4 regions of the Devosia sp. LjRoot16 genome follow, and region 3 is predicted to be linked to each of the others. Evidence: riboswitches for the same ligand, from Rfam matches in the RefSeq annotation. Region 3 holds a riboswitch; each other region holds the start of a gene.
The links. A riboswitch is a leader RNA that binds a small molecule or an ion and turns the genes downstream of it on or off. The one in region 3 is predicted to bind cobalamin.
Positions count from the first base shown of each region.

Region 1: it holds a riboswitch for cobalamin, as region 3 does, so the genes downstream of both, ACSQ23_RS02595 (CbtB domain-containing protein) here and metE (5-methyltetrahydropteroyltriglutamate--homocysteine S-methyltransferase) in region 3, are expected to answer to the same signal.
Region 2: it holds a riboswitch for cobalamin, as region 3 does, so the genes downstream of both, ACSQ23_RS07780 (HupE/UreJ family protein) here and metE (5-methyltetrahydropteroyltriglutamate--homocysteine S-methyltransferase) in region 3, are expected to answer to the same signal.
Region 4: it holds a riboswitch for cobalamin, as region 3 does, so the genes downstream of both, ACSQ23_RS17635 (ABC transporter ATP-binding protein) here and metE (5-methyltetrahydropteroyltriglutamate--homocysteine S-methyltransferase) in region 3, are expected to answer to the same signal.

Region 1 covers NZ_CAXUPH020000001.1:528,518-536,137, forward strand. The annotation lists gene ACSQ23_RS02575 (LytTR family DNA-binding domain-containing protein) at 1-613, opposite strand, end outside; gene ACSQ23_RS02580 (acyltransferase family protein) at 766-1,965, shown strand; gene cobW (cobalamin biosynthesis protein CobW) at 1,962-3,023, opposite strand; gene ACSQ23_RS02590 (CbtA family protein) at 3,020-3,787, opposite strand; gene ACSQ23_RS02595 (CbtB domain-containing protein) at 3,819-4,001, opposite strand; cobalamin riboswitch at 4,038-4,257, opposite strand; gene ACSQ23_RS02600 (hypothetical protein) at 4,278-4,877, opposite strand; gene ACSQ23_RS02605 (MarR family winged helix-turn-helix transcriptional regulator) at 4,956-5,435, opposite strand; gene ACSQ23_RS02610 (FAD-dependent monooxygenase) at 5,503-6,696, shown strand; gene ACSQ23_RS02615 (DMT family protein) at 6,766-7,122, shown strand; gene ACSQ23_RS02620 (NAD(P)/FAD-dependent oxidoreductase) at 7,097-7,620, opposite strand, start outside.
Region 2 covers NZ_CAXUPH020000001.1:1,638,439-1,646,058, reverse strand. The annotation lists gene ACSQ23_RS07795 (hypothetical protein) at 1-566, opposite strand, end outside; gene ACSQ23_RS07790 (hypothetical protein) at 807-1,421, opposite strand; gene rplS (50S ribosomal protein L19) at 1,634-2,179, opposite strand; gene ACSQ23_RS07780 (HupE/UreJ family protein) at 2,559-3,143, opposite strand; cobalamin riboswitch at 3,204-3,406, opposite strand; gene ACSQ23_RS07775 (hypothetical protein) at 3,526-3,855, shown strand; gene ACSQ23_RS07770 (copper chaperone PCu(A)C) at 3,922-4,905, shown strand; gene ACSQ23_RS07765 (SCO family protein) at 4,908-5,507, shown strand; gene trmD (tRNA (guanosine(37)-N1)-methyltransferase TrmD) at 5,508-6,188, opposite strand; gene rimM (ribosome maturation factor RimM) at 6,185-6,721, opposite strand; gene rpsP (30S ribosomal protein S16) at 6,725-7,120, opposite strand; gene ffh (signal recognition particle protein) at 7,213-7,620, opposite strand, start outside.
Region 3 covers NZ_CAXUPH020000006.1:239,851-247,470, forward strand. The annotation lists gene ACSQ23_RS25185 (glycoside hydrolase family 19 protein) at 1-789, shown strand, start outside; gene ACSQ23_RS25190 (DUF4118 domain-containing protein) at 839-1,684, opposite strand; gene ACSQ23_RS25195 (N-acetylglucosamine kinase) at 2,109-3,146, shown strand; gene metE (5-methyltetrahydropteroyltriglutamate--homocysteine S-methyltransferase) at 3,765-6,017, opposite strand; cobalamin riboswitch at 6,239-6,429, opposite strand; cobalamin riboswitch at 6,552-6,704, shown strand; gene ACSQ23_RS25205 (ribonucleoside-diphosphate reductase subunit alpha) at 6,817-7,620, shown strand, end outside.
Region 4 covers NZ_CAXUPH020000003.1:656,572-664,191, reverse strand. The annotation lists gene ACSQ23_RS17670 (DUF2652 domain-containing protein) at 1-673, shown strand, start outside; gene arfB (alternative ribosome rescue aminoacyl-tRNA hydrolase ArfB) at 701-1,189, opposite strand; gene ACSQ23_RS17660 (SDR family NAD(P)-dependent oxidoreductase) at 1,307-2,092, opposite strand; gene ACSQ23_RS17655 (SRPBCC family protein) at 2,257-2,763, opposite strand; gene ACSQ23_RS17650 (ArsR/SmtB family transcription factor) at 2,747-3,100, opposite strand; gene ACSQ23_RS17645 (FecCD family ABC transporter permease) at 3,157-4,215, opposite strand; gene ACSQ23_RS17640 (ABC transporter substrate-binding protein) at 4,381-5,325, opposite strand; gene ACSQ23_RS17635 (ABC transporter ATP-binding protein) at 5,337-6,140, opposite strand; cobalamin riboswitch at 6,250-6,466, opposite strand; gene ACSQ23_RS17630 (LLM class flavin-dependent oxidoreductase) at 7,131-7,620, shown strand, end outside.

The DNA of each region.
Region 1 (7,620 bases), on a different contig from region 3:
CGACATAGTTGCCGGCGGCGCTGGCCCAATCGAGCGAGGCGGCATCGAGGAAGATGGTGCGGCCACCGGCCTTGAGGGTGAGCTTGCCGGTCTGCCGGGCGTCGGCCCGCGCCGCTTCGGCTTCGCGGCGATGCTCCTCGAGGCTGCGCTGCAGGCCCAGCATCAGGATCAGCACGGAATAGGGGAAGATGTCCTTGCGGTACTCGTAGAGCAGGTCGGTGGGGAGGTCGGTGAAGAAGCTGTAGCTCATGCCGAGGATCGAGGCGAAGGCGACGGTACGCAGTGCGATGAACAGCGCGATGTGCAACAGGGAAAACACGATGCTGCCGAGCACGTGCCAGAACAGGGCCGAGCGCCAGGTCTCCGCGGTGAACGGCACACGGCGCTCGAACAGGATGACCAGTGGCGCCAGCGCCACCATGGCGAGGACGCTGGTCAATTCGAGGATGAACGGCACGCGGGGGTCGAGCACTCGGCTCGCGCGTTGCGCTTCGGTGAGAATGCCGAGGGCGTTGAGCACGCCGATGGCGATCAGAAACAGCGTCATGATGAGGAAAACGCGGCGGGCGACACGGCGCTCCAGTGCGGCCTCGCCGGTGAGATCAGCCGCCATTGGTCACCCATTGGCCGCCGCTGGCCCCACGGTCGCCGGCGCACGTCGCCGCTCGTCCCACCGGCCTGCCTCTCGCACCAGCGCGATAGGACAAGGCGGCGCCCTGCCCTAGCTCTGAACACCTCGCAAATCGCTCAGAGGTTGGAGCCATCATGTCAGCAGAGACCCTTCCCGCCATCGGTTCGGAGCGCCGCTACGATCTCGACTGGCTGCGCGTCATCGCCTTCGGTTTTTTGATCTTCTACCACATCGGCATGTTCTACGTGACGTGGGGTTGGCACGTGAAAAGCCCGCATGCCGGGCCGTGGCTGGAGCCGGTGATGGCGCTGATCAACCCGTGGCGGCTGCCGCTGCTGTTCCTCATCTCGGGCATAGCGCTGCGCTTCGCCATCGACAGGAGCCGGCTGCGCCAGTTCGTGCCGCGGCGCTTCATGCGGCTGTTCGTGCCGATCGTCTTCGGCATGCTGGTGGTGTGCGCGCCACAAGCCTATTTCGAGCTCTACAGGAAGGGCGAGACCGGCGCGGATTTCTGGGCGTTCTACGGCCAGTATCTCGACTTCGACATGGAGTTCTCGATCCTGACGCCGACCTGGAACCACCTGTGGTACGTGGTCTACATCCTTGCCTACACGCTGGTCGTGGTGGCGCTGCTGCCGCTGCTCAGAGCGCTCGATAGGGTGGCGGAGACGCTGTTCGGCTGGCTGGGGCGCGGCGCGCTGGGCTGGCGCCTGCTGCTGGCGCCCACGCTGCCGTTCCTCGGTTACGAGTGGCTGCTGGCGCCGCATTTCCCTTCGACGCATGCCTTCTACAACGACTGGGCCAACCATGCGGAGCTGCTCAGCATCGTGCTGATCGGCTGGTTCGCGGCGAAGAGCCCGAAGTTCTGGGGCGCGGTGCAACGGCATCTTCGACCGGCGATCGTCGCGACGCTCGGGCTGCTGCTGGTGCTCGCAGTGGCGCGGCTCAACTGGGGCGCGGTGCGCGCCGATCAAGGCCTCACGACACTGATGACGGTGGTACGCACCCTGTTCATGTGGGCGGCGATCGTTGCCATGCTGGGGCTGGCGCAGCGCTACCTCAACCGAAGCGGCAGAGCGCTGCGCTTCCTCACCGAGGCGGTGTTCCCGTACTACATCCTGCATCAGACCCTCATCGTGGCCGTAGGGTTCTGGGTCGGCGGCCTGCTGCTGCCGGTGTGGCTGGAGGCCGGCATTATCGTCGTCGCGACGGTAGTCGGTTGCGCGGTGCCGACCGAGGCGATCAAGCGCGTGCCACCGCTGCGCCCGCTGTTCGGGCTGGCGTGGCGGGCCGAAGCGATCCGGCCCGCGCCACAGGTCGTCGCTGCCCGTTAGGCCGCAGCCGCGATGGCGCCCTCGAGGCTCCGGGTGATCGCCGCATGATCGAGCGGCGATTCCCCGATCACCACCAGAGCGGTCCGGCGCGCTTCGCCCGGCTTCCACGGCCGGTCGAAATAGGCGGAGACGCGCGGGCCCACCGCCTGGATGGCGAGACGGGCCGGGGCGCCGGGGAGTGCGGCAAAACCCTTGAGACGGAGCACGTCGTGGGCGCGGATGGTCGCTTCGATGGTTTGGAGCAGGTGATCCTTGCTGGTGACGCCGTCGAGGGTGACGGAGAAGGAATCGAAGTCGTCGTGCTCATGGCCTTCGCCACCATGCTCGAGCTCGTGATGGCTCTCGCGTCCGGCAAGGTTGTCTTCCGTCGAGAGCCCCATGCCGAGCAGCGCCGCGACATCGACATGGCCGTTACGGGCGCGGACCACGCCGGTGCCCGGACGCATCTCGGCCTTGAGGTGGGCTTCGATGGTGTCGAGCTGGGCGTCGGTGACGAGGTCGGCCTTGTTGAGGATCACCATGTCGGCCGCGATCAGCTGATCCTCGAACAGCTCGCCGAGCGGCGTCTCGTGGTCGAGCATGGCGTCGGCGGAGCGGAGCGCGTCGACCGCCTGTTCGTCATTGGCGAAACGGCCTTCGCTGAGCGCCGCGGCGTCGGCGACAGTGACGACGCCGTCGATGGTCACTTCGGACCTGATCTCGGGCCAGTTGAAGGCGCGGATCAGCGGCTGCGGCAGCGCCAGGCCGGAGGTCTCGATGACGATGTGGTCGGGGCGATCCTCGCGTTCGAGCAGCGCCTGCATGGTGGGGATGAACTCGTCGGCGACGGTGCAGCAGATGCAGCCATTGCTCAGCTCGATCATGTCCTCTTCGCGGCAGGTCTCATCGCCGCAGCCGGCGAGGATTTCCTTGTCGACGCCGAGCTCGCCGAACTCGTTGATGATCAGCGCGATGCGCTTGCCCTTGGCATGGGCGAGCAGGTGCCGGACCAGGGTGGTCTTGCCGGCGCCGAGGAAGCCGGTGATGACGGTGACGGGGATCTTTTCGGTCGTGCTCATGCGTGGGCACCTTTCAGGGCGAAGGCGGAAGACCTGGCGAAGCGCTCGTTGAGCCAGCCGAACAGCGGGCCGACGATCAGCCAGAACAGCGCGCCGGTGGCGAGGGTCGCCGCGGCGAAGCTGGTCGCGAGATTGGCGGGTACGCCGGTGGTGTGTTCACCGACCAGTTGCGGCGCGCCGATGACGTGCGGCGCAAGGATCAACACGGCGGCAATGACGATGCCGGTCCAGTTGCGGAGCTTGGCGATGGCGAGGATGCCGGCGCCGGTGGCGAGCGCTGTGCCGACCCACCAGACCTGGCGGGCGACGAGATCGGCAGCGGGCATGCCGGGGAGTTCCGGCGGCAGGCCAAGGGCCGGGGCGAGCTGCAACGCGATGAAGCCACTGAGCCCCCAGATCACGCCATTGCGTGCGGTGATCTCGATGCCGGAAAGCACGGAGACGGCAGCCAGCACGAAGGCGAAGCCGATGCAGCCGAGGAGGTTGGCCAGCACGGTGTAGGCGATGCGCTCGGCGCCATCCTGCGGGGCCCAGGCGTCTTCGTCATGCTCGTGTGCCGGCGCGGCTTCGGCATGGGAATGCTCTGCGGTGCCGGCCTCGTGGCTGTGCTCGGCGACGGCCGGCACCTCGGGGGCGGCGTTCTCAAAAACCTCGGCGGCGAGGATCAGCGGCGCGACGCGCCATTGCTGCACGGCGCTCATGGCCAAGCCGGCTGCGAGTCCGGCAAGGACCGCAGCGAAAAAGATTCGCTGGAAGAGTTTCATCGATGTCTCGTGTGCTTAGAGCTGAGTCAGCTCAATGGCAGGGAAAGCCAAGCGCATGGCGCGTATCGTGCGCGCCATTGTGGACGGCCATGTCACTGGCAAAACCGACGCCGCCGACAAGGACGAAGCCGATAAACAAAGCCAGCACACCTGCGATGAGCCGCTGCGAGACCGAAAGACGGGCGATCGATGCCGTCTGGACCTGAGTATTCATATGCCTGCACCCTCCGTGCGGATGAAATGGGGGATGAACCCCGGTTGCACGCTGGCAGGTCTCCTGACTCGCGGGTCACCGTGGTCTCCGGCCTTCCCAACATCCCAAGGGATGTCAGTGGCATAGTCGGAGGCACTCGCCGCTTACAGTTGCGGGGGCAGCCACGGATTTGGTCCCTGATGGGTACGCCGCACCGTGTTCCCTTTTGATCCCCTCGCCCGAACGGGGTTGAGGAACCAACGTGGGGCTATCGTTACGCCGTGGGAGGGGGCGCGGTCAATCTTCCGCGGCAGCGGAATCGGGGTAGCCGACCGTGACGGTATCGACGCGCGCATCGACCTTTTCGAGCAGCGGCTCGCTCGACGAGATCTGCATATCGCCGGAGATGGCATCGACATTGGGGTCGGCCGGATAGTCGCCGACGGCAAAGCGGACGCTGACCGAGCAGCCACCCTCGGGCGGGGGGAGCTTGCCGCCCTCGAAGCTGGCGGCGCCACCATAATCCCAGAAGAAGCCGTAGAGCTGGAACGGCCCGCCATTCAGGGCTTCGACTTCCTTGACAGTCAGGCCCTGCTTGAGGCCACCCGGCGCCGTGTCACCCGGCGGCACGGTGAAGTAAGCGACGCGCTCGTGCTTTTCCTCGTCCCACCAGCCGAACTCGATGGTCTTGGCGGGATCGTTTGGGAAGATGGTGGTGGCGAGCACGGTAGAGCCCTCGGGGCCCGGGACATCGCCAGTCACCACATTATCCTTGCCGAAGGCTTCGATCAGCCGCGCCTCGGAACTGTCACCGGCGAACGGGCCCTCGCAGACGATGTCGGCAGCCAGGGCGGGCGCCGCCAGCAGCAACAGGGAAAACAGGACCAGCGCACGCATTGTCGACCTCCGTTGACCCGCCGAATCTAGCTGAGCCAGGTGAGTCTGGGCAGGCCTTACGGCGGAAGCTGGGCACGGTCACCGGCCCCACTGCAGTCGTTCGGTCATCTGGTTCTGGATCGCGAGGACCTCCTCGATCACCTCGGTGAGGAGGCGCAGCTCGGCGAGGCTGCGCTTGCCCAGCGCTTCGGCGCCAGCGATCGCCATCGGGGCGTAGGCCTTCTCGATCACCGCGGCAGTGGCCTCGGCGAGCTCCACCAGCACCTTGCGCCGGTCGTGCGGGTCGGGTTGACGGCGGACGAAGTTGCGCGCCTCGAGCCGGTCGATCAGCGAGGTGACAGCAGCCGGGGTGAGGCGGGTGGCACGGGCGATGGCGCTGGCGGTCTGCGGACCGCTGGTGAGGAAGCTGAGGCACAGCCGTTCGGCCGGGCCAAGCTGGAACATCGCTCCCACCTCCTCGTCATACCGCTGTGTCGCCTCCTGCCAGCGCACGATGAGCGTGCCGAGCCGCTGGACCAGCTCCGCCTTCGCGTCGCTTGACGAATTTACTTCGACCATCTAATTATATGCTCATCTAATAATACGACGGACGCATGATATGCGGCGTCGCGCAGGTGAGGCAAGAATGAAAGCACGCATCGGTATCGTTGGCGCCGGCTCCGCTGGGCTCGGCCTGGCCCTGGCACTGGTCAGGCGCGGCTTCGCACCCGTTGTCTTCGAGAAGCGCAGCGAGAAACAGGTGATCGACGAGGGGATTTTCCTGACGCTGGCGCCCAACGGCATGAACGCGCTGCGCGGCTTTGGCCTCGCGGCGGAGGCGCTGCGGCACGGGGTCGAAACGCGCGCCATTGTCCTCCACAACGAACACGGCAGGGCGCTCGGCACCGTCGACTATGCCCGCCATGCGGCACAGTTCGGCGCCCCTTCAGTGACGATCCGGCGCGGCGCGCTGGGCGAAATCCTGTTGGCCGCGGCGCGTGCAGCCGGAGTGCCGATCCAGTTCGAGACGCCGGTAAGCGCGGTCGCCAATCTCGAGACCGAGGTGGCGGCGACGACCGGTGACGGCGTGACGCACAGTTTCGACGTGTTGGTGGGGGCAGATGGCCTGCGCTCCAATGTGCGCAGCCTCACCATGCCCGGGCTGCCGTCACCTGCCTATAACGGCTTGCTGGGGAGCGGTGGCATCGTCGATGTGCCGGATGTGGCGCCGACCGATGGGCGGATGCTGATGACCTTCGGGCGGCGGGCGTTCTTCGGCTACATCAAGGACCCGGGCGGGCCGGTCTACTGGTTCAACAGCTTTCCTGCCGACGAGCAGCAGGCGCGGTTGATCGACCGCCAGGCGGCGACCGGGTATTTCGAGGCGCTGCATCGCAGCGATCCCTCGGTCAACCGGCGGATCATCGCGGCTGCCGCGCCGCAGGTGAGCCGGATCTACCCCGATTACGACGTACCGAGCCTGCCCTACTGGTCGAAGGGGCGGGTGATCCTGATCGGCGATGCGGCGCATGCGGTGACCCCGCATTCGGGCCAGGGCGCATCGATGGCGCTCGAGGACGCGCTGGTGCTCGCGGCCTGTCTCGAGGCGGAGGCGACACCTGAAAGCGCCTTTCGGCGTTTCGAGGCATTGCGGCGCGACCGGGTGGAGGCGGCGGTGCGGCTCGGACGGCAGGGCGGCACGCCCAAGAAGGCACAGGGTTGGCTGGCGCGGCGGGTGCGCGATCTGGTGCTGCCGCTGTTCGTGCCGCTCGGCCAGCGTGGGCAGGAGCACCTGTTCGCCTTCCGCGCCGACGATACACCGCTGGTCCTGCCGAACTGAGCGGCCTTGCGGCCGACACAGGGCCCGGTGATCAATGGGTAGAGCCAACTGATTCGCCCCGGTGCCCTGATGCCCTTCACCTTCCAGACGGTGATGCCGATCCTCTTATTGATCGGCTCCAATGTGTTCATGACCGTCGCCTGGTACGGGCACCTGAAATTCCCGCATATGGCGATGTGGGTGGCGGTGATGGTCAGCTGGGGCATCGCGCTGGTGGAGTACTGGCTGGCGGTGCCCGCCAACCGCATCGGCTACGGCGCCTATACGGCGGCGGAACTGAAGACCATCCAGGAGGTGATCAGCCTCACGGTGTTCGCCGGCTTTGCGGTGTTCGTTCTGGGCGAGAAGCTGACCTGGAACCACGCCGTCGGCTTCGGGCTGATTTTCGCCGGGGCATTCTTCATTTTCCGCGGGCCACTGAAGTAGCGACCAGCGACTGGTGGGCGAACACGCCCGCCCCTGCCCCGTCGGCGACCGCGAAGCTGATATTGTGCATCGGTCGCGCCGCATCGCCGGCGGCGTAGACGCCGGGAATGCTGGTCTGCTGCAGGTGATCGACGAGGAAGAAATCGCCAGCCATGCCGGCCTTGGTTTCGCAGCCGAGCTGGATGCCGAGATTGCTGGCGAGCTGGATCGGCGCATGGACGAAGATGGCGTCGAGCGGCGTCGATCCGGCGGTGGTCACCACCGATTGCAGCACGCCATCGCGGTGATCGAAGCGCACCAGCGCCTCCTCGACCAGCTTCACCCCGATATCGGCGAGCGCCGCGCGGACGATCGGATCGACCGGGCCGCCATTGGCGAACAGGGTGAGATCGCTGGTCCACTCCTGAAAGAAGCGGGCGCGGTCGAGAAGGTCGCCGTCGCGCAACATCAGGCCGAGGCGGCGATCGGCCACCTCGTAGCCGTGGCAATAGGGGCAAT
Region 2 (7,620 bases), on a different contig from region 3:
CCCTTACTGTCCTCGCCGGCCCAATGCAGCGCGGTGGAGCCGACAAAATGCCCGCCGCAACGCACCAGCGTTACCCCCTGCCCGAGCTCCAGCGTCTCTCCGCTCCAGTAGTTCACGCGGTCCGACGGCCGCATCACGTACTGCCGGTTGGCCTCGTGGATATGGATCGGCACGCCGCCCAGCGCCTCCGACCAGTCGACCATCGAGGAATAGAAATGCGGATGCGAGATCGCCATCGCCCGCACCCCGCCCAGTTCCTTGATCCGCCTGACCGCCTCGTCGGTAACCAGCGGCGTGCAATCCCACAGCACCCCGCCACCTGCCTGCTGGATCAGCAGCATACGCTGTCCGATGGCGATCGACGGCGCCGACCCGATCCCCACCAGCCCCGGCTCCTGCTCCTTGAACTCGATCTTATGCTTGGCTTGGAGCTCCGCCAGTGTCGTCCAGCGCTGCCCGGCGGCCGTCACATACTGCCGCTCGTCATCACAGATGACGCAGCGCTCGGGCGGCGCCTCGGACGGTGCATGGCCCACGCCACAGGTGACGCAGATAAAGGATTGCATCGAAAGTCTCCGGTCGTTGTGGTGCTGCCGGACGGTAATCTGGCGAATGCGCTGGGAAATGCAACCATGGCACCTGCTGCACACCCCTCCCCAACCCTCCCCGTCGAGGCCGGTGTCTCAGGCACAATCGCGCCACAGCGCAACCTCCCCCTTGACGGGGGAGGCAAGCGCAGCTTGGGAGCAAAGCGACCTAGCGCAGCTCGGAGGGGGTGCGCCACTCGCACAGACCGTCGGGCTTGGCTACTGCGCCACCAGCCCCTTCCACACCTCGAGCTCGTCCAACGTCTCGCCGGCCCCAGCCAGGGCGAACTGGTAGATGTCGAAGCTGCCCACCATCACGCCGTAATAACCCGGCCGCTCGCGCGCCTCGTGCTTGAGCCTGAGGATCAGGTCGCGGTCGCAGGCCGAGAGATCGGCCCGAAGGTTCGCATCGCGCGCCTGGCGCACCGCGAAATCGAACGGCTCCCAGCCCCAGATGTCGCATTTCCACGGGTTGCCGGCGTAATCCTTGAACTCGATGCCCCAGTAGAGCCCGGCGCCGAGCGGGTGCGGCTCGACATAATCGTTGAGGAAGCTCGCCTTGTGCAGCTGCAGCCCGGCCCGGTCGAACTGGATGGCGATATCGGCGGCGAGCCCGGCCCATTCGGCCCAACGCTCTGCCTCGCACGGCATGTGGATGTCGATATCGCGCCACACCATCAGGTCATAGCCGGCGCTGCCGGTCACCACAGCCTCGCCGAAGCGGGCATTGAGCAGTTCGAGCAGGCCCGTTTCCACCAGCACGGTGCGGGCTTCCTCTCGGAGTTCCGCGGCGACGTGCCGCCTCTCTTCCGCGTCCTGAAGAGCTGCGTCCATTCCAATTTCCCCATAGCGAGATCTCCGATCTCGCGTGCATAAAGACCGGAATACGGGGCATCCCAACCCCGGAATCAAAAGCCCGGCTCGTGAGCCGGGCTGAACTCTAGTCGCGCTCGTGCCGAAACTGTGGCACGGCCGGAGCGGGCGCAGGAAAAGTTGTGAGACTTTTCCGTTCGACGCCCGCGACCACTTAACAGCGCTTCAACTGATTACTCGGCCTTGGGCTCGGTCGCGGCGGCTGCCTCGGCAGCAGCAGCGGCGGCGGCCTCAGCGGCGTCCTTCTCGGCGAGCTCCTTGGCCAGCGCCTCGGCGGCGGCGATCTTCTCGGCCTCGCGGGCGTTCTTGGCGTCAAGCGCTGCAACGCGCTCGCCGGCCTCGATCTTCTTGGTGCGGGCGCCGACGTTCTCGAAAATACGGGCGGCCTTACCGCGACGGTCGCGCAGGTAATAGAGCTTGGCGCGGCGGACCTTACCGCGCTTGATCACTTCGACGCGGTCGATATTGGGGGAGAGCACCGGGAACACGCGTTCCACGCCTTCGCCGTACGAAATCTTGCGCACGGTGAAGCTTTCCATGATGCCGGTGCCGGAGCGGGCGATAACCACGCCCTCATAGGCCTGCAGGCGTTCCTTGTCGCCTTCGCGGATCTTCACCCACACCTTGACGGTATCGCCGTGGGTAAATTCCGGATGGGCGCCCTTGGCGAGCAGCTTATCGTGCTGCTCCTGATTGAGCTGTTCGATGATCTTGGACATCTGATGTTCCGTTCGTCTTTTTCAAAGGAGCGTTTCGCCGGCTTCACGCCGACCGCCCGGTCTTGGTTGCACGGATTTTTATGCATTATTGGCCGAGCCGAAGCTCAAGCGAGCGGGGCTATAAATCAAGAATGCCCGGGAGTCTAGGGTTCCGGGCAATTCTGTTCCGCCTCCATGCCGACCGGCCGGAGCGTGGGGCCACCCCGCCCTTGATCCCTCCCCACAAGGGGGACGACAAGTAGTCCCCCCGGCGGAGGGAGACGCTTGCTGCACTTTCGGTTCTTGCGCCCTCCCTCCCCCTTGTGGGGAGGGTAGCGCAGCTAGGCGAAGCCGTAGCGAAGCTGGGTGGGGGAGCCCCACGCGCAGTTCTACCTAACCCTTACAGCCAGCCGGCCAGCACCCCGATGCCGCCCAGCGCGAACACGCCACCGGCCACCTGCGCAGCGGTCTTGCCATACTTGCCGACCAGCTTGGTCACGCCCATTGCCGCGCCGATGCCGGCCGCATGCAGCAACGCGGTCGCAACGATGAAGCCCGCCGCATATTCGAAGCCCGAGGCATCGACCGGCATTTCGGCGCCGTGCGCGTGGCCGTGGAAGATCGCGAACACCCCGACCAATGCCGAGGCTGCCACCACCGGCATCGGCCGACCCAGCGCCGCGGCGCCGCCGATCACCACGCTCGAGAGCGCAATGCCCAGTTCAACGAACGGCACGTCGATCTGCCCGACGCCCAGCAGGAACCCGACCGCCATCATGGCGACGAAGCTCAGCGGCACCAGCCACAGTGCCTTGCCGCCCAGCACATAGGCGAACACGCCCACCGCCACCATGGCGAGGATATGGTCGATCCCGCCGACCGGATGCATGAAGCCGTGTAGGAACCCCGAAGTGTCGCCGTGCCCGGTATGGGCGAAAGCCGCCGTCGGAACGGCGATGAGCAGAAGGGCCAGAAGCGCGCGCATAAATATCTCCATCTCGGGACCCGCCGTCCCGTAGCGTTTTTCATGTTCGATGGTCCCGGTTTGGGTCACCACCGGACGGCCGGTCTCCTGGCTCCGGGCACCTCTCACTCCACCTTCCCAGTCGCAAACCAGTGGCACGCTGAGTGAAAAGTCAGGCCCGTTACAGTCGCGGGGGCGGCGCCGGCATCGGCCAATGGCCTACCGGCTTCCCGTTTCACGCGGCCCCGAAAAGCGGGTCGCGCACCGTCGCGCTATCTCTGTCAGGTTCCACCGGTGAGTTCAATCGCCCGCCCGCGCATTTGCCGCATGACGCGGCAGCCCCGGCTGCGCTAAAGGGTCTTGTCGTCCAACGGGGTCGTTGCCGGTGCTCAACGCGCGAAACATGGGAAGAGAGCTGCTGCACGCGCTTGTCGTGCTCGCCCTGGTTTTCCTCAGTTTCGCCCACGCCCCGGTGGCTACCGCATCCGCCGGCCCCGATACCCTCACCGCCGCGCTCGATATGAGCTATTGCGGCGATACCCCGGATGACCCCAAGGCGCACGCCCCCTGCCACGCCTGCCGCATCGGCGGGGCTGACCTGCCGCCGCCCTGCGACATCGCTATCCCGGTGGCGATGCTGGCAGATGTCGCCTATGGCGCGCTTCCCATCCTGCATTTGCCGGCCGAGCCGCTGGGCACTGCCACCGCCCGCGGACCACCCGCCTCCGTCTGATCGATCGTACCCCATTATCGATTTGCTGCGCGCCCGCTACGGCCGCGGCCAACAGACGAGAGTCAGATGCACACCACATCCCGCATCGCCGCATTGGCGGCTTCTACCCTCATGCTCGCGAGCCCGGCCTTTGCGCATGCCACGCTCACCCCGGCCAGCGCTGCCAATGGCGCGACCGTCAAGGTCGCCATCGCCATCCCGCATGGCTGCGATGGCGCCCCCACCGACACGGTCAGCGTCGTGCTGCCCGAGGGTTTCGTTTCGGCCAAGCCCATGGTGAAAGCCGGCTGGACGGTCGAGATCACCAAGGGCGACTACCAGAACAGCTACCAGGTGCATGGCCAGCCGGTGACCTCCGGCGCCCTCGCCGTCAGCTGGGCCGGCGGCTCGGTTCCCGACGACCAGTTCGACGAATTCGTCATCCAGGGCTCGCTGCAGGGCTTTGACGCTGAAACCAGCCTGCCCTTCGTTGTGACGCAGAAATGCGGCGCCGCCTCGGTGGTCTGGGACCAGATCGCTGCCCCCGGCGAGAACGCCCACGCCCTCGAGCATCCGGCTCCCACCCTCGCCGTCACCACTGCGGCTGCCGGCGAGCATGACCACGGCGCCATGAGCATGGCCGCTCCGGCCGCGGTCACCATCGGCAATCTCGAGATCAGCGACGGCTTCTCCCGCGCCACCCTCCCCAATGCGCCGGTTGGCGGCGGCTATCTCACCATCACCAACAAGGGCGGCGAAGCCGATCGCCTGGTCAGCGCCGCCTCACCGGTCGCCGGCGTGGTCCAGATCCATCAGATGAAGATGGAGGGCGACCTGATGAAGATGAACGAGTTGCCCGAGGGCGTCGAAATCCCGGCCGGTGAAACCGTCACCCTGGCGCCGGGCGGCCTCCACATCATGTTCATGCAGCTCGCCCAGCCGCTGGTGGAGGGGACAAAGATCCCGTTGACCCTCAACTTCGAGAAGGCCGGCAGCGTCGAGGTGGAACTCAGCGTCGAGAGCCCGGCCGCCAAGGGTCCGGCTGAAGACCACTCGATGCACGGTGGCTGACCATGAGCGCCATGACCTCGCGCCTCCGCCTCGCGCTCTGGGCTCTGGTCGCGCTGGCGGCAGTGGCGGCAACGCTGCTGTTCTTCGTCACGCGGCCCGGGCCTGAAAGCGGCGGCATCGGCGGCGGCAGCTATGCCCTCGTCGATCAACGCGGCAACCCGGTCGACCAATCGATGCTGGTCGGCCAGCCCTCGCTGCTGTTCTTCGGCTATACCCATTGCCCCGACGTCTGCCCCACCACCATGGGCGAGATGGCGGGCTGGTTCGCCGACCTCGGCGACGAGGCCGAGAACCTCAAGGCCTTCTTCGTCACGGTCGATCCCGAGCGCGACACCCCCGAAATCCTCAATGGCTATGTCAGCTGGGTGTCCGACCGGGTGACTGGCGTCACCGGCAAGCCCGAGGAGATCGCCAAGATGGTCAAGGCCTGGAAGGTGTTGGGCGAAAAGGTGCCGGGGGAGGGTTCGGATTACACCATGAACCACACTGCCTCGGTGTTCCTCGTCAACGCCCAGGGCGGCTTCGAAGGCACCATCGCCTACCAGGAGGACGCGACCACTGCCCTCGCCAAGATCAGGAAGCTGCTCGGCAAGTCGGCCTGATCAGGTGAGCAAATCCGGCCGGCGCGCCCGTGTGAGCCTCTCGCTCTCGGCGCGCCGCCACTTCTCCACCTTGCCGTGGTCGCCCGAGGTCAGCACCTCAGGGATCTCGCGCCCCTCGAACAGCTGCGGCCGGGTGTATTGCGGGTACTCCAGCAGCCCATTCTCAAAGCTCTCGTCGGCATGGCTTTCCGCCGCTCCCAGCACGCCGGGAAGCAACCGCACCACCGCTTCGAGCAGCACCATGGCGGCGACTTCGCCGCCGGCCAGCACGTAGTCGCCGATCGAGACTTCCTCGAGTTGCCTTGCCTCGATCACCCGCTGGTCGATCCCCTCGAACCGCCCGCAGATGATCACCGCACCGGGGCCCAGCGCCAGCTCGCGCACCCGCGCCTGCGTCAGCGGTGTGCCGCGCGGCGACATCAGCAGCCGCGGCCGCGCATCGCCTTCCGGCGACACCGCATCGATCGCCTTGGCGAGGATATCCGGTTTCAGCACCATGCCGGCGCCACCGCCCGATGGGGTATCGTCCACCGTCCGGTGCCGGTCGGTGGCGAAATCCCTCAGTTGCGTAGTCTCGAGGCTCCACCGCCCATCCGCCATGCCGCGGCCAATCACCGAGGCGCCGAGCGGCCCGGGGAACAATTCCGGAAACAGCGTGATGATCGAAGCCGAAAAGCTCAATCGGGTTCTTCTTCGCCCGGCTCCGCCTCGATCGGCGGATCGATCAAGAGGTACCCATCGGCGACCCGCACCTCCGGCACCACGGCCTTCGAGAACGGATAGAGATAGGTATCGCCCGAGCGGGGGTCGCGGATTTCGAGCAGGTCACCGGCGCCGAAATTCGGCACCGCCATCACCTCGCCGATCTCCGAGCCGTCGGCCAGCCGGGCTTTCAGCCCGATCAGGTCGGCATGGTAGAAATCGTCGTCGTCGGTGTCGGGCAGCAGTGCGCGGTCGACGTAGAGTTCGACCCCGTTCAGCTTTTCCGCCGCATTTCGGTCGTTGACCCCCTCGAGCCGCGCCACGAGCACATTGGTCGTGGTGCGAGCCGCGAGGATCTTGATGGTGAGGCCCGGCTTATTGGTCGAGAGCGGGCCATAGGACGCCAGCGCCAGCGGGTCCTCAGTAAAGGACTGGATGCGCACTTCGCCCTTGATCCCATGGGCCGCGCCGATGCGGCCCATGAGGAGCTTGTTGTCGCCCGCTTGCGCCACGGCTTACTCGGACGCGGCTGCTTCGGCGGCGGCCGGCGCCGGCGCAGCGTCGGCAGCGGCCTTGTCGGCGACAGCCTTGGCCTTGGCTTCGGCGCGCTCGGTCGCCTTCTTACCTGGCACGGCCTTCTCGGGGTTGTTGCGCGCTTCGCGCTTCAACAGGCCCGCGGCGTCGAAGAACCGCGCCACGCGGTCGGTCGGCTGGGCGCCGACGCTCAGCCAATGCTGCACGCGCTCAGTCACCAGGGTGACGCGCTTGTCCTTGTCGGCGAGCTTGGGATCGTAGTTGCCGATCTTCTCGATGAAGCGGCCGTCACGCGGCGAACGGGCGTCGGCGACGACGACGTGGTAATAGGGGCGCTTCTTGGTGCCGGCGCGGGCAAGGCGGAGTTTCAGCGACATTCTTCAGTCCTTCGTATGATCAGTCGTTTCGTTTGGTCGCGCTCTCGAACCGCAAAAGTCTGCAACTTTTGCTGATCACGCTTCCGGTGGGGTTATTTCTTTTTCGGCACGAAGCCGCCGCCGAGGCCGGGAAGGCCAGGGAAGCGCGCCGCGCCGCCAAGCCCGGGAAGTCCCGAGCCGGATTTCAGCAGCTGGCCGACATCGGTCGGCAGCTTGTTCTGGGTGAGCTGTTTCGGCACCTCGGCCTGCTGCGGCATCGATGCGGGGTCGATCCCCATGCGCCGCGCCAGCTGCTCGAGTTCCTTGGGGTCCATGGTCGAGGGGTCGGGCATGTTGCCGAGCCCCGGCATCATGCCGCCCATCTTGCCGCCGAACATGCCGGCGAGCGAGCCCATGCCGCCCTTCGACACCTTCTTCATCATGTCCGCCATCTGGCGGTGCTGCTTCATCAGCTTGTTGACGTCTTCGACCTTGGTGCCCGAGCCATTGGCGATGCGGAT
Region 3 (7,620 bases):
ATCACTCCGATCCGGGCCCAGCACTTCCTGGCGCAGATCGCCACCGAAACCGGCGGATTTGCGCGCATCGACGAGAACCTCAACTACTCGGCCAAGCGACTGCGGCAGGTGTTCAAGTCACGCGTCACCACCGCCGATGCCGAACGACTGCAGCACCGGCCGCAGGACATCGCCAACCATGTGTATGGCGGCGCGTTCGGGCGCCAGCAGCTGGGCAACACCGAACCCAATGACGGGTGGACCTACCGTGGATCGGGCTTCATGCAGCTCACCGGCCGCGACAATTTCAAGCGACGCGGCGAAAAGCTGGGTCTCAATCTGGTCGGCGATCCGGAGCAGGTGCGAAAGCCCGACACCGGTTTCAAGGTGGCGACCTCGTTCTGGGCGGCGGTGAACGCCAACCGCCCGGCCGACGCCGACGACCTCCGGGAAGTTCGCCGCCTGATCAATGGCGGCAAGAATGGCCTTGAGGAGGCAGGCGTTTGGCTCGCCCGCGCCAGGCGCAATTTCACCAACGTGCCCACGACGCCAGAGGAAGCCGACAAGTTCGACCCCTCCGAACTGCAGGCCGTCAAGTCGACGCTGGAGAAGCTCGAACTGCTGGAGCCCAATCCGGAGGAGTCCGGAAACCTGGCAGACCTGATACGCGCACTGGTGAAATTCAGGGCCGATGAGGGCTTCCCCATCCTCGATGTCGCCAACCTGCTCCCGCCACAGCAGTTGCGCGCGCTCTACGACGAGGACGTGCTGTACGCGCTGACCGATTACCAGGCGCGACTGCCGGAATAACCGGTGGCAAAAGCGGGGGGCGCTTCGTGGCTCCCCGCCTTGCGGCGTCTTACCTTTGGTCCCCGGCGCGCTGGCGCTGCAACGCCAGCGCCATGAGCGCGGCGACCACGTCGATGAGCCGCTCCGGCGCCTCCGGGCGCTCGTCCGGCTCGAACGCCAGCCCGATGACGGCGCGCTGGCCCGCCCCCTGCCCCACCGGCCAGAAATCGAAGCGTGAGGCCAGTTCCGGATAGACGCCGGCGCGCGAACCGGTCCTGCCCGCAGCCAGCGCGCGAACCGCCTCGAGGTCGGCGGCCCCCAGATCGACACCGCCGACCTTGCTGGTGAAAACCACCTCGCCCCCGGCCACCAGCAGCACTGCGGCGGGCGCCCCGAACAGCGCCGCCAGCGCCTTGCTGGTGCTCGCGGCGATCGCCTCGGCACTGTCGGCCGCCATCACCTCGCGGCTATAGTCCCTCAGCTCAATCGCCTGGCTTCTGAGCAACGCCGCGTCAGCGCCCCGGCGCTGCGAGGTGAACGCCACGGCGCTGACAATCACCCCGATGAGCAGCAGCAGCCCGATGGCCCAGATATTGGAGGGATCATCGACGGCGAGCGACAGGCGCGGCTCGGTGAGGAAGAAATTGAAGGCCAGCGCACCGAGCACCGCCGCGGCAAGCGAGGGGCCGAAGCCGAAACTGACCCCGGCGATGACGACGGGCAGGACGAAGAGCAGCGACAGGTTGGGGATCGGCCCCACCTGGTCGACCCCGACCGCCAGGGCGGTTGCGATGGCCGTCATGGCGAGCGCGGCGAGATAGCCAAGCGCCGCCCTGCCATAGGGAGAGGCGAAGGCCGACCCGGCGCCTGGAATGGAAGCGACGTCCTCTGACGCCTTCAATGCAATGTGAGCCATCTTCGACTCCTCAGCTGATCCCTGGAGCAATTCGCAACGCCGGTGGTTTCCGGCGTCAGCGCCCTCAAGCTGGTCCCGGAGACATGCGGATTTCAATGTGGAGGGAGCAGGCCTGGCATAGGGAAATCATATAGATTTGACGGGGCAAGGCGCGCCGCTGGCGGCCTGCGCCGGGTGACACCGCGTCATGTCACGCCGGCAGGCGCCGCCTGCGTTCCGCCCTTCCCTACGGGAGAACGCCTGCCGAGAACGCCGGAATGAGGCGGACGGCATTTTCCGCCGTCACCAGCTTCAGGACGTCATCCGGAAGATCCAGCGCGGAAATGCTCCAGCGTCCGGTGCCGGGCGGGTTCTCGTCGGAATACGGAAAGCACTCGTCACTTCACACTCGTGGGCGTCAGCGGCTGGCGCGAAACAACGGGTTATGATCCACATCGATCGCGACGGCACCGACCTGCCGGAACTCAACAGCTGGAGGGCGCCCGTGCCTCGTCATTCTCACTCGCCCTCCCAGGCCATTATCGTTGGCATTGACGGTGGCGGCAGCAAGACGCTGATCGCCAGCGCCGTCCGCAGCGGACAGCTGATCAGGCTGGAACGGGGCCGCGGCACCAGCCCACTCGAAAGCCCGGGCTGGCGCGAGGCGCTGGCCGAACTGGCCCGGCCGTTTGCCGGCGCGTCGGGATTGGCCGGGGTCGCGGCAGCCCTGCCGGCCTATGGCGAAGTCGAGGCGGCTTCGGCCGCCCAGCAGCAGGCGATCGGCGAGCTGTTCGGCGCGGTGCCGCAGCGCCTGCTCAACGATGTCGATGCCGCCAATATCGGCGCTTTCGCCGGCGGGCCGGGCATCCTGATCCTCGCCGGCACCGGCTCGATGGCCTGGGCGCGGGACCCGGCGGGAAACTCGCACCGCACCGGTGGCTGGGGCGAGGTCATCGGCGACGAAGGCAGCGGCTATTGGATCGGCAACCGGGTGCTCGGAGCGGTCAGCAAGGCTCTCGATGAGCGTGCCGCCCCCACCGCGCTGGTCGACGCGGTGTTCGATCGGCTCGGCCTTGCGTCCGCCGACGGGCTGAACGATCTGGTGGGCTGGGCCTCGCGGCTGGGCGAAGCGCGCATGCAGATCGCCGCGCTGGCGCCGCTCGCCCTCGCTCTCGCCGAACAGGGCGATCCGGTCGCCGGCGCCATCGTCGATGCAGCGGCCGCCGAGCTCGCCTTGCACGTAAAGACACTCGAACGACGACTCGACGCCCCAACAATGGCCTGGAGCTTTGCCGGCGGGCTGTTCGCCAGCCCGGCGCTCCGGCGAGCCGTCACCAAGCATGTTGGCCGTCCACCATCCCCGCCCCGCCTTCCCCCGGTCGGCGGCGCCCTGCTGGCCGCCGCCCAGCACCTGGGCTGGCCGATCGACGAGGGCTGGATCGATACGCTCGCGCGGTCGCTCGGCGAGTTGTCGGGGAGCTGAGACTGGCAGTCGGCGCTATGGGCGAAGGCCGGGATGACGTGGCGCGAACGGGGTGGCCGCGGCGATGACACCACGGCGGCCTTCCACAGCTCCCTGCTACAGCCTTGCCCAGATCATCATGGCAACCAGCCCTGCTGTCGTTCCCGTGACAATCGCAAGGAAGACGGTGGCGTAAAGCCACCACCGATCTATCGGTTCTCGGTCCATGTCCGCTATGACGGCCCCCAAAGCCCAGTGAGGCAGGTATCGCTTGCCGACGACGCCTGCAGGTCCTTCCGCGGCGCGAACGCGGGGACAACGCTCATAGCTTAGCGCCTGGCGCCTGTAGTTTTGCTGACAGGATGGACGCCTATGCGCCTATTTGCGCAGGCAGTCACAATCGCGGCGGGATGGAAATCAGCAGCCCAAGCGTGACGCCGATGCCGGCTGCCGTCACCATGAGGACAAAAAAAGCCGCGAGGACTGCCCACCATGAAAGCTTCGGTTCCATCCCTGCCCGATAGCACAGCGCGGCTGACAACTACCTGATCGGCAGGCCGGCCTGCCTGCGCCAGGGTGGCACCTGGGATGGGGGCGCCTGTGGCAGCGCCCCCCTCACTTTACGCCCACGCCCAAGGACTAAGCCCGCAGCTGTCGGGCTGTCTCCACGAGGTTCTGCAGCGATGCCTCGACCTCCGGCCAGTTGCGGGTCTTGAGGCCGCAATCCGGGTTGACCCAGAGCTGTTCGCCCGGGATGCCCTCCGCGGCCTTGCGCAGCAGCGCCAGCATCTCCGGCTGGCTCGGCACGCGGGGCGCGTGGATGTCCCAGACGCCGGGGCCGATCTCGTTGGGGTAGCGGAAATCGCGGAACGCTTCGAGCAGCTCCATGGCCGAGCGCGAGGTCTCGATCGAGATCACGTCGGCATCCATCTCGGCGATCGAGGGCATGATATCGTTGAACTCGGCGTAGCACATATGGGTGTGCACCTGCGTCGCGTCGGCGACGGCCGAAGCGGTGATGCGGAAGCAATCGACCGCCCAGCGGAGGTATTCCTGCCAGTCGCTGCGGCGCAGCGGCAGGCCTTCGCGCAGCGCCGGCTCGTCGATCTGGATGATGCCGATGCCGGCCGCTTCGAGGTCGAGCACCTCGTCGCGGATGGCGAGCGCAATCTGCCGGCACGTCTCAGCGCGCGGTTGGTCGACGCGCACAAAGCTCCACTGCAGGATGGTGACCGGGCCGGTGAGCATGCCCTTCATCGGCTTGTCGGTGAGCGAGGCCGCATAGGCCGACCAACGCACCGTCATGGCCTGGGGCCGCGACACGTCACCATAAATCACCGGCGGCTTGACGCAGCGCGAACCATAGGATTGCACCCAGCCGTTCTTGGTGAAGGCGAAGCCGTCGAGCTGCTCGCCGAAGTACTCCACCATGTCGTTGCGCTCGAACTCGCCATGCACCAGCACGTCGAGGCCGATCCGCTCCTGGATGCGCACCGCCCGCTCGGTCTCCGCCTCGAGGAACCGTTCATAGGTAGCCGCGTCGATCTGCCCGTGCTTGAACGCGGCGCGCTGCTTGCGCACTTCTTGCGTCTGCGGAAACGAGCCGATCGTGGTGGTGGGGAAGGCCGGCAGGCCGAACCGTTGGCGCTGCGCCGCGCGGCGGATGGCGAACGGGCTGGCGCGATTGAGTGGCAGGCTGGCGGCCGCCCTGCCCTTCACCTCGGCGCGATGGATGCGTGGCGATTGCCGATGCGACAGCGCCGCGGCGGCGCTTGCTTCGAACGCCGCCTTGGCAGCCGGACGCCCCTTCTGCATGGCGAGGGTCAGCGCCGACACCTCGCTCAGCTTCTGGGTGGCGAAGGCCAGCCACGACCGGAGCTCAGGGTCGAGCTCGGTTTCTGCCTCGAGATCCACCGGGCTGTGCAGCAGCGAACAGGACGGGGCAACTTCGAGGCGGTCGGGGCCGACGCTGTCCCACGCCTTGTTGACCAGCGCCAGCTGCCGGTCGAGATCGGCCCGCCAGATATTGCGGCCATCGATGACGCCGACCGACAGCAGCTTGTCCGCCGGCAGCGCCTTCAGCACCGCGGGGAGCTGTTCCGGAGCACGGACGAGATCGATGTGCAGCCCGGCCACCCGCAGCCCGGCGGCGAGCTCGGTATTGTCGCCGAGCGCGCCGAAATAGCTGGTGAGCATGATGCGCGGCGCCACCGGCTGCAGCACCTCATAGGCGTGACGGAGCGCCGCCCGTTGCGCCGCGCTGAGGTCGAGCGCCAGGATCGGCTCGTCGATCTGCACCCAGTCCGTGCCGATCGCCTTCAGCGTGCCGAGCAGTTCGGCATAAACCGGCAGCACGGCGTCGAGCAGGGTTAGCGGGTCGAGCCCGTCGTCCTTGGCTTTCGCAAGGCTCAGCCAGGTGACCGGACCGACCAGCACCGGCCGCGTCTCGATGCCGAGCGCCCGCGCCTCGAGCACCTCGTCGACCGCCTTGTTCGAGGCGAGGCGGAACTGCTGGCCGCGATGCAGCTCCGGCACGATGTAGTGGTAATTGGTATCGAACCACTTGGTCATCTCCATCGCCGGCGCCGCGGCGGTACCGCGCGCCATGGCGAAATAGCGCTCGGTGGGGTCGGCAAGGCTCTCGAACCGCGGCGGGATGGCGCCGAGCGTCGCGGTCATGTCGAGCACGTGGTCGTAAAAGCTGAAATCGTTGGACGGGATCACCTCAATCCCGGCGTCGCGCTGCAACTGCCAATGGCGGGCGCGCAGCGCCTTGCCGGAGGCGTCGAGGGCCCCTGCATCGATCGCCCCCTTCCAGTAGGCTTCGAGGGATTTCTTCAATTCGCGATGGAGGCCGATACGGGGAAAGCCGAGATTGGCTGAACGGGTCATGGGGTTTCCGATGCGTGAACGAGCCCGGCGCCGAAAGGCGCGGGCAAAAAAGCTGATCAGGATGGAGCCGGTCGCCGGAGCGTTTTCAGGAAAAGTTGTGAGACTTTTCCGGTTCGAAAGCGCGACAACGAAAGGCCGCCGGTTCAGCGACGCATTCGGAAGTGGTGACGATGGTTCGTCATGGTCTGGTCCTCTCGCCGATCCGCCCGATCGACTGCAAGTGCACAATCACTTCCACGGTAGGTCTCCTGGCTCGCGGGGATCCTGAACGCTCGCCTTCCCGGCTTCTCGCCAGTGGCTCGTTGAGCGCCCATCAACGCCTACAGTTGCGGGGGCAGCTCCAGACTTGGGGACCACCCCGTACCGGATTCCCTGTTATCCCCTTGCGGGGACCATGGACGGGGTGAGGTTGTCGCAGGGATGGGGCGCTGTCAACGGGATATAAAGATTTCTTTATATCCTGCCCATCACAGCGAGCTGGCCGCCCGCGCGAATTCTGTCGCAACCCATTGACGCGAATCCCGAACAGGCACACTACATCTAGTGTGTCGTGGTCACCCGGTTCGCAAGGACGGGTGATAATAGGGAAGCCGGTGCGGGCAATTGCTCCAGTCCGGCGCTGCCCCCGCAACTGTGATAGCCGGCGCTGCCGGCCAGCCAGATACCTGCCACGACAGGTTAGTTCGTCCACGGGCGGGGTGCACCGGTTGGCCGCGAAAACGCCTGGGCCAGATGCGCCTGCGCGCCGTTTCGCGACCTCGGAAAGCCCCGCTACCACTCACGGGGTTACTTGAGGCACATGTCCACCTTAGAGATCGTCCATTCCGACACCGGCCGCCCGGTCGTCGTCACCTCTCCCGAGCCGCACGCGGCCAATGCGCCGGGCTTCTCGCTGCTGAAGCGCAATGGCGGCACAGTACCGTTCGATCAGAGCAAGATTGCCGTGGCGCTGACCAAGGCGTTCCTGGCGGTCGAGGGCAACAAGGCGGCCGCCTCACGCCGGGTGCACGAGATCGTCGAGCAGCTGACCGGCGAAGTGGTGGCGGCTTTGGTCCGCCGGGCCAAGGATGGCCGGGTGTTCCATATCGAGGATGTGCAGGATCAGGTCGAGCTGGCGCTGATGCGCGGCGAACACCAGAAGGTCGCCCGCGCCTATGTGCTCTACCGCGAGGAGCATGCCAAGGCCCGCGCCGACAAGGCGGTGGCGCCCGCCGCGTCCCCCGCGATCCGCATGGCCGATGGCGCGCCGCTCGACGAAGCGCGCCTCGCCACCGTCATCGCCGAAGCCTCTGCCAGCCTCGACGGCGTGGTCGCCGAGACCATCCTCACCGAGACCCGCCGCAACCTCTATGACGGCATTTCGACCGAGGAGCTGGCGCTGGCGCCGATCCTCGCCACCCGCACCCTGGTCGAGACCGAACCCAATTACGCCTATGTCTCGGCGCGCCTGCTCAACGACAAGCTGCGCCGTGAAGCGCTGAGCTTTCTCGCCGGGCGCCCCGACCAGGCGACGCAGGCCGAGATGGCGAGCCGCTATGCCGAGTATTTCCCGGCCTATCTCGAACGCGGCATCGGGCTCGAACTGATCGACCCCGAACTCGGC
Region 4 (7,620 bases), on a different contig from region 3:
GCTCGGGCTGGGGACCGAGGGGCTGGTGGCGCATCAGGAGAGCTACGAGAATTTCGGCCCGGTCGCAGTGTGGATCGAGGACATGCATCCGGTGTGGGAAGCGAAGCGCCAGCTGACCCGAGTGAGCATCCCGGGGGACAGCGAGCTGATGCGGGTGAGCGCCGAGATCGCGCTGCCGCGCGAGCGGGTGTGGGACTATGTGGTGCAGCCCGAGCACTACCGGGTGCTGCTGGCGGCGACGCATCTCGATATCAACGGCAAAAGCGCCGGGCGGGTAGCGGTTGGCAGCGTGTTCCAGTGCTACCACGGCGACGCGATCATTCCGCTGACGGTGCTCGAATGGCAGCCATTCGAGCAGATGCTGGTCGAGTATGTGTCGCCGGTACCGATCCGTGGGGTGTCGGGGCTGACCGAGCTGCGGCTCGAAGACTCGGGGACCGGCACCCGGCTGACGCAGATCTTCAGCAAATCGAGTGGCCCGTTGCTGGGCCGGATGATGTCGGATGCCGGGCTGAAGTCGTCGGCGAAACAGTTCCAGCACGATATCGAGCAGTTCGCGCGGCATATCGAGGCGGACCATGCGCAGCATCCGCCGGAGGACGCGATGCCGACGATCGCTGCGGCGGAGATCGGCGCGGCGGCGCGCCAGAGCCTTGGCGAGATCGGCGCCTAGAGCCTTTCACCGCCGATCCGACGAGCGTTAATCCCAGCTCTTGACGCTGCGCAGCTTCTTGGTGGCGCCGCGCTGCGACTTGCCTTCGAGGCGGCGTTGCTTGGAGCCGAGGGTAGGGCGGGTCGGGCGCCGGGGTTTTGGCGGGACCAGCGCCTCGCGCAGGATGGCGACGAGGCGGTCGATGGCGTCGTCGCGGTTGAGCGGCTGGCTGCGCAGGCGGTTGGCGGTGATGACGATGACGCCCTCGGTGGTGAGCCGGCTGCCGGCGAGAACGGCGGCGCGGTGCTTCAGCGGCTCGGGCAGCGACGGCGAACCCATCAGGTCGAAGCGGAGCTGCGCCGCGCTCGACACCTTGTTGACGTTCTGGCCGCCCGGGCCGGGGCTGCGGATATAGTCGATCGAAATCTCCGACAGCGGGAGATGCACGGCGCCGCCGATGTGGAGAGAGTCGGGAATGGGGGAGGGCTCCGCAGGTTGGAGGCGGAGCTTAGCACGGACGCCTGAGCGTGTGGCCACCCCCACCCTTGATCCCTCCCCACAAGGGGGAGGGAGAAGCAGAACTGAGATCGTGCCGTTAGCGCCTCCCTCCCCCTTGTGGGGAGGGGCCGGGGTGGGGGTGGCCACACGCTCGAACTAGTCCGCGTCCATCACCGAGCCGCAGGTGAGGTTCATGATGGCGCCGCTGATGGCGGTGGCGCGGTCGGAGGCGGCGAAGGCGGCGGCGCTGGCGACCTCGGCGAGGGTGGGCATGCGGCCGAGAATGGTGCCGGCGGTCATGTAGGCCTTGATCTCGCGAACCAGCTCGGCGTGCTCGGGGGCGGAGGGCCAGGTCTCGGGGATGGCCTCCGAGCGGAGGCAGACGACGCGGATACCTTTGGGGCCGAGTTCGGCGGCGAGGGTGCGCGACAGCGCTTCGATGGCGGTGCAGGCGATGCCGAAGCCGCCGGCGCTGTGCTCCATCTGGTCGCGGCCCGAGAGATGGGCGCCGGTGGACGACAGGGTGAGAATGACGCCGGAGCCCTGCTTGACCATCTGGCGGGCGGCGGCGAGGCCGGTGAACAGGTGCGTGCGGACGCCGGCGGTGATCGGGGTGAGCACGTCCGCGCTGTTCATGTCGATGAGGCGCGTGCCCTGCAGGTGGCCGAAGATCGAGATGGCATTGAAGGTGACGTCGATGCGGCCGGCTTTGGCGGCGATGGCATCGGCATGGGCGCCAACCGCGGCTTCGTCGAGGGCATCGACTTCGGCGGCCTCCGCCTCGCCGCCCGCGGCGTTGATGGCGTCGGCGATGGCCTGGACTTTGGCGAGTGTGCGGCCGGCGAGGAACAGGCGGGCGCCATCGGCAGCGAACTGCCGGGCGGTGGCGGAGCCGATCCTGCCGGCGGCACCGTGGATGATGGCGATCTTGTCGGCGAGCATGGGAGGCCTTTCCGGTTGAGAGGCTGGTGCGTGCTGACCCCCACCCCTGTCCCCTCCCCGCAAGGGGGAGGGAGACCAAAACACAATGTCCGTGCGGGCGTCTCCCTCCCCCTTGCGGGGAGGGATCAAGGGTGGGTGCACAGCCACCGGCGCTGGTGATGAGGTCAGGTCAGCTGCGGCAGCTGGATGCCCTTGGCCAAAGCCGCGGCGTATTGCTCTTGTTTGTTAAAGAGCGAGTTCCAGCCGCCGACATGGCTGTCGCGCGAGGCGACGGAGGTGAAGGGGGTCTGGTGGAAATGCTGGGTGGTGCGGCCGGCGCGTTCCTCGAACTGCACGGTGATGGTGGTGGGCACGGTTTCGCCGGCCCCTTCGTCCCAGGCGAAGCTGAGGACGATGCGCTTATGCGGCTCGATCTCGAGATACTCGCCGCCTGACCAGCTCTTGGGGAACATCGACGAGGTCATGCCGACGCGCCAGGCGCCGCCGGGGCGGAAGTCGGAGCTAAGGTCGGTGACGGTGAAGCCTTCCGGACCCCACCAGCGGATCATGTGCTGGGGCTCCTGCCACATGCGCCAGACGATCGACAGCGGCGCATCGAAGCTGCGGGTGATGAACAGCTCGTCGTCGCGCAGCTTCAGGTCCTCAGTGCGCATTTCAGTTCTTTGAGCCATTGTCATCTCCCTTGGTGATCTCTTCGAGATAGGCGCCCATCTTGTCGAAGCTGCCTTCCCAGAACATGCGGTAGCGCGCGAGCCAGCCATCGACTTCTTGCAGCCGGGCGGTTTCGAGTTTGCAGGGCCGCCACTGCGCCTCGCGGCCGCGGCTGATCAGGCCGGCGGTCTCCAGCACCTTGAGGTGGCGCGACACGGCCTGCAGGGTAATGTCGAAGGGTTCGGCCAGCTCGTTGACCGTTGCCTCGCCTTCGCTCAACCGGGCCAGCAGGGCCCGGCGGGTCGGATCGGCGAGGGCCGAGAGCGTGGTGCTGAGTGGGTCGGTAGCGGAGTACATATTCAACACTTTCGTTGATCAACGTTTGTGTTGAATACGCCTCGCCTTGGTTGCTGTCAAGCGGCACGGCCGCGGCGGCGGAGCAGCAGGATGAAGAAGCCGCCACCAACCAACCCGGTGATGATGCCGATGGGCAGATCCTGCGGCGGGATGATGATGCGGGCCAGCATATCGGCGAGGACGAGGAAGATGGCGCCGAGCAGAGCCGACAGCGGCAGCACCCGGCGATAGTCGCCGCCGACCACCAGGCGGACGATGTGCGGGATCATCAGCCCGACAAAAGCGATGACGCCGGAGAAGGCCACGGCGGCGCCGGTCAGCAGGGCCGAGACGATGAACACCAGCATGCGGAAGCGCCCGGCCGGGATGCCGAGCGTGGTGGCGCTTTCGTCGCCGAGAGTCATGGCGTTGAGGTGGCGCGCGTTGGCGATGAGGTAAGCGCCGCAGGCGAGGAGCGCGACGAGCGGGTAGGGCAGTTGCGCCCAGGTTGAGAGCCCGAGGCCGCCGAGCATCCAGAAGATCACGGTGTGGGCGGCGCGCGGATCGCCGAGAAAGATGGCGAGGCTGCCGCCGGAGGTGATGATGAAGCTGACGGCGACGCCGGCGAGGATCAGCCTGCTGGCATCGGTGGAGCGGGTGAGATTGGCGACGCTGACCACGATGGCGGTGCTCAGGAGCGCGCCGCCGAAGGCGAAGAGCGGCACGGTGGCGAGGCCGAGGAACATGCCGGTATGCAGCAGCACGATGATGGCGCCAAGCGCCGCGCCCGAGGAAATGCCGAGCAGGTGCGGATCGGCGAGCGGGTTGCGAGTCACCGATTGCAGCGCCGCGCCGACCAGCGCCAGGCTGGCGCCGACGGCGGCGCCGAGGATGACGCGGGGCAGGCGGACCTCCCAGACGATGTTGTCACGACCGGCCGACCAGCTGACCTCGACGCTGCCGGGGGCGAGATGGTGGGCGACGACCGACCACACGGTATCGAGCGGAATGGCGATGGCGCCGACGCTGACGGCGACCAGCGCGGTGACGAGGAGCAGCGCGGCGAGCGCCAGCACCAGCGCCGGGGTGGCGTGGACGAGGGCGTGGCGCGGGCCGGAGAGGTGGCGGTGGGACATGGGGGCTTGCTTGCTAACTTGGACCGCCGGCGCGGGCCGACCCCCACCCCTGTCCCCTCCCCCTCAAACAGGGGGAGGGAGACGCTGTCCTCGATATCTGTGGGAGGGTCTCCCTCCCCCTTGCGGGGAGGGGACAGGGGCGGGGTCAGCCCGCGCCGGCTTCGCCTACTCCGCGAACGCCGCCGCCAGGTGCTTGATCGCCGCGATGTTGCGCGGGCCCGGGGTGGCCTCGACATATTGAAGCGTAACGAAGCGGTTATGCCTTACCGCCGGAATGTCCTTGAAGGCCGGGTTGTTGCGCATGAAGTCGGCCTTCTGCTCGGCGGTGACTTCGCCGTAGTTGATGATGACGATGACGTCGGGGTTGCGCTCGATCACCGGCTCCCAGCCGATCTCGACCCAGCTCGAGTTCACGTCGTCCATGATGTTGGCGCCGCCGGCGGCTTCGATCAGTGCGGTGGGGATGGCGTAGCGGCCCGCAGTGAAGGGCTTTTCCTCGCCCGAGTCATAGATGAAGACCTTTGGCGGGGTGTCGCGCCTGGGTAGCGTCGCGGTGGAGGCGGCGAGCTCGGACTGGTAACCGGCAACCAGCGCTTCGGCGCGTTCGGAGACGCCGAAGATTTTTCCCAGATTGAGCAGGTCGACATAGAGGTCGTCGATCGCGGCCTTGGGCTTGTCCATGATGTGGATGCAGCTTTCGGTCAGCTCGTAGACCTTGATGCCGAAGGCACCGAGGGTCTCCGGGGTGATTTCGCCGCCGACCTTCATGCCGTAGTTCCAGCCGGCGAAATAGAAGTCGGCATCGGCGCCGAGCAGCACTTCCTTGGTGGGATAGTCAGGCGACAGCTCGGGCAGTTCGGCGACGCCGGCGCGCAGCGTTTCGTCGAGCGTCTTCCATTCCGACACTCCGGTATAGCCGGCCATCGAGCCGGTGAGGCCGAGGGCCAGCATCATTTCGGTGAGGTTGACGTCGTTGGAGACGGCGCGGCTCGGGGCGGCCTCAAAGGTAACGTCACGGTTACAGCTTTTGACGGTGACCGGGAAGCCGGAGGCGAAGGCGCTGGTCGCGGCGAGCGCGACAAGCGGGGCGGCGAGGAGGCTGAGGCGCATGGAATTCTCCCTTAGCGGCGCGGGTCGAGATGGAAGGAAAAGCGGGGGCGGCCGGTAGCCGGATGGCTGTCGATGGCGGTCTCGACGGCAAAGGTCTCCCGGATGGCCTGAGGCGTCAGCGTCTCCAGCGGCGGGCCGAGCGCCGCCTGCCGGCCATCGGCGATGACCAGCACGCGATCGGCATGGGCCGAGGCGAGCGCCAGGTCGTGCAGCGAGACGATGATGGTGGTGGGTAGCGCCGCCAGCAGCGCCAGCACCTCAAGCTGATGGCGGATATCGAGGTGGTTGGTGGGCTCGTCGAGGATCAGCAGATCCGGTTTCTGCACCAGGGCGCGGGCAAGCATGACGCGCTGCTTCTCGCCGCCAGAAAGCGAGGCAAAATCGCGGGCAGCCAGCGGCGCGAGGCCGAGCAGATCGAGGGCGGCTTCGACTGACGCGTAACCGCGCGGTGACCCATCATGCTGATGCGGGGTGAGGCCGAGCTCGATGATTTCGGCGACGCTGAGACCGAAATCCGAGGCCGGCTCCTGCAGCACGGTGGCGATGCGGCGGGCGGTGGCGCGGGGCGGCAGCGACCAGAGGTCGGCGCCATCGAGGCGGACCGTACCGGCGGTGGGGCGGTGGTAGCGGTAGAGGCAGCGCAGCAGGCTGGATTTGCCGGCACCGTTGGGGCCGACCAGCGCCAGCATCTCGCCGGGCGCGACGACAAAGCTCAGATCGCGGACGATCGGGACGCGATGCGACGGCCCCCAGCTCAGGCCTTCGACCGAGAGGGCGGCCGGGCTAGAGCCGACCAGGGATCGGGCAAGCTCCATGGGAGGCCTCCGCGCATAGGCGAGGGCTGACGGGCGAACCGATCAAAATGCGAGCTGCGATGCGTAGTCGTAGCGCCATCGACGTTCCCCTCGGCACACCCCGGCCGGGTTACAGTGAGCTGTCGAGGCAGGTCTCCTGGCTCGCGGGTCACAGCGCCTCCGAACCTTCCCAACCCGTCGGGTCAGTGGTGTCTACGGAAGAGCTCGCCGCTTACAGTTGCGGGGGCAGCCACGGTTTTGCGCCCTGATGGGTACGTCGCACCGTGTTCCCTTTTAATCCCCGTTGGCTTGGCGGCCGCCGAGGAACCTTGAACCGGCGCATAGAGCGTGGACTCGGTGGCGATGTCAATTGGCAGGGAGGTGGTCTCAGAGCATGGCGCTCCGGCGGTGCAGTGATCGCCTTCTCCCCTTGTGGGAGAAGGTGCCCGAAGGGCGGATGAGGGGTTCTCTCCGCGGGCTCCGTCGCTCGTCGCCTACGCTCCGATCGCGCTACACTTCGTTGCGCGGACCCCTCATCCGGCGCTGCGCGCCACCTTCTCCCACAAGGGGAGAAGGCAAGAGGGTGACCATCGCTGACATGCGTGCATTGGCACTGCCGGGAAGTGGCAATCCAAAAGGGATCGCGGACCCGACACCGTGCGGCGGGCCGGGTCCGCGTCGTGAGGGAGGGGAGGCGCCCCGCCTCACGGGCTATCGAGCGTCGCAGCTCGATGGGAGAAATGAACTGAGATGTGCCCCCTCAGTGCCACCGACTCGGCAGCTTAGGAGCAGTGCATCACAGCCCAGCTGACAGAGCGCTGAACGTCGGTTGCAGAAATGGTTCAGAAACCGCATCCGACCGTCCGTTCCCCGGCAAGGCGATTGTGCGGGCAAAAAAAGCTCACGAACCCAGCGATCGGCGCAAAGCCATCAGTCGACATTGTATATTGAATTAGTAGTCTAAAGTCTCATTGCCGAGCATGGAGCGCGGCACCGGGGACCGATGTCGAAATGACCACCGAGGACAGACAGCTCAAACTCGGCGCCTTCATTATGGCGACCGGGCATCATATCGCGGCGTGGCGGCACCCGGATTCGGACGCCGATGCCGGACACAGCATCGACCACTATCGCGGCCTCGCCGAGACGGCCGAGCGCGGCAAGTTCGACCTGGTGTTCGTTGCCGATAGTCCGGCCGGCTGGGATGGCGACAAGGACGCCGAGACGCGCAGCCGAGTCAGCCATTCGGCGCATTTCGAGCCGGTGACGCTGTGGTCGGCGCTGTCGCAGGTGACCGAGCGGATCGGCTTCGTCGCCACGGCGTCGACCACCTATGAGGATCCCTATCTCCTCGCCCGCAAATTCGCCTCGCTCGACCATATCTCGAAAGGCCGCGCCGCCTGGAATGTGGTGACGACCGGCGCCGACGTGTCGAAGAACTTCTCGATTGCTGGCCACCCGGCGCATGCCAACCGCTACGAGCGGGCCGAGGAAGTCGTCG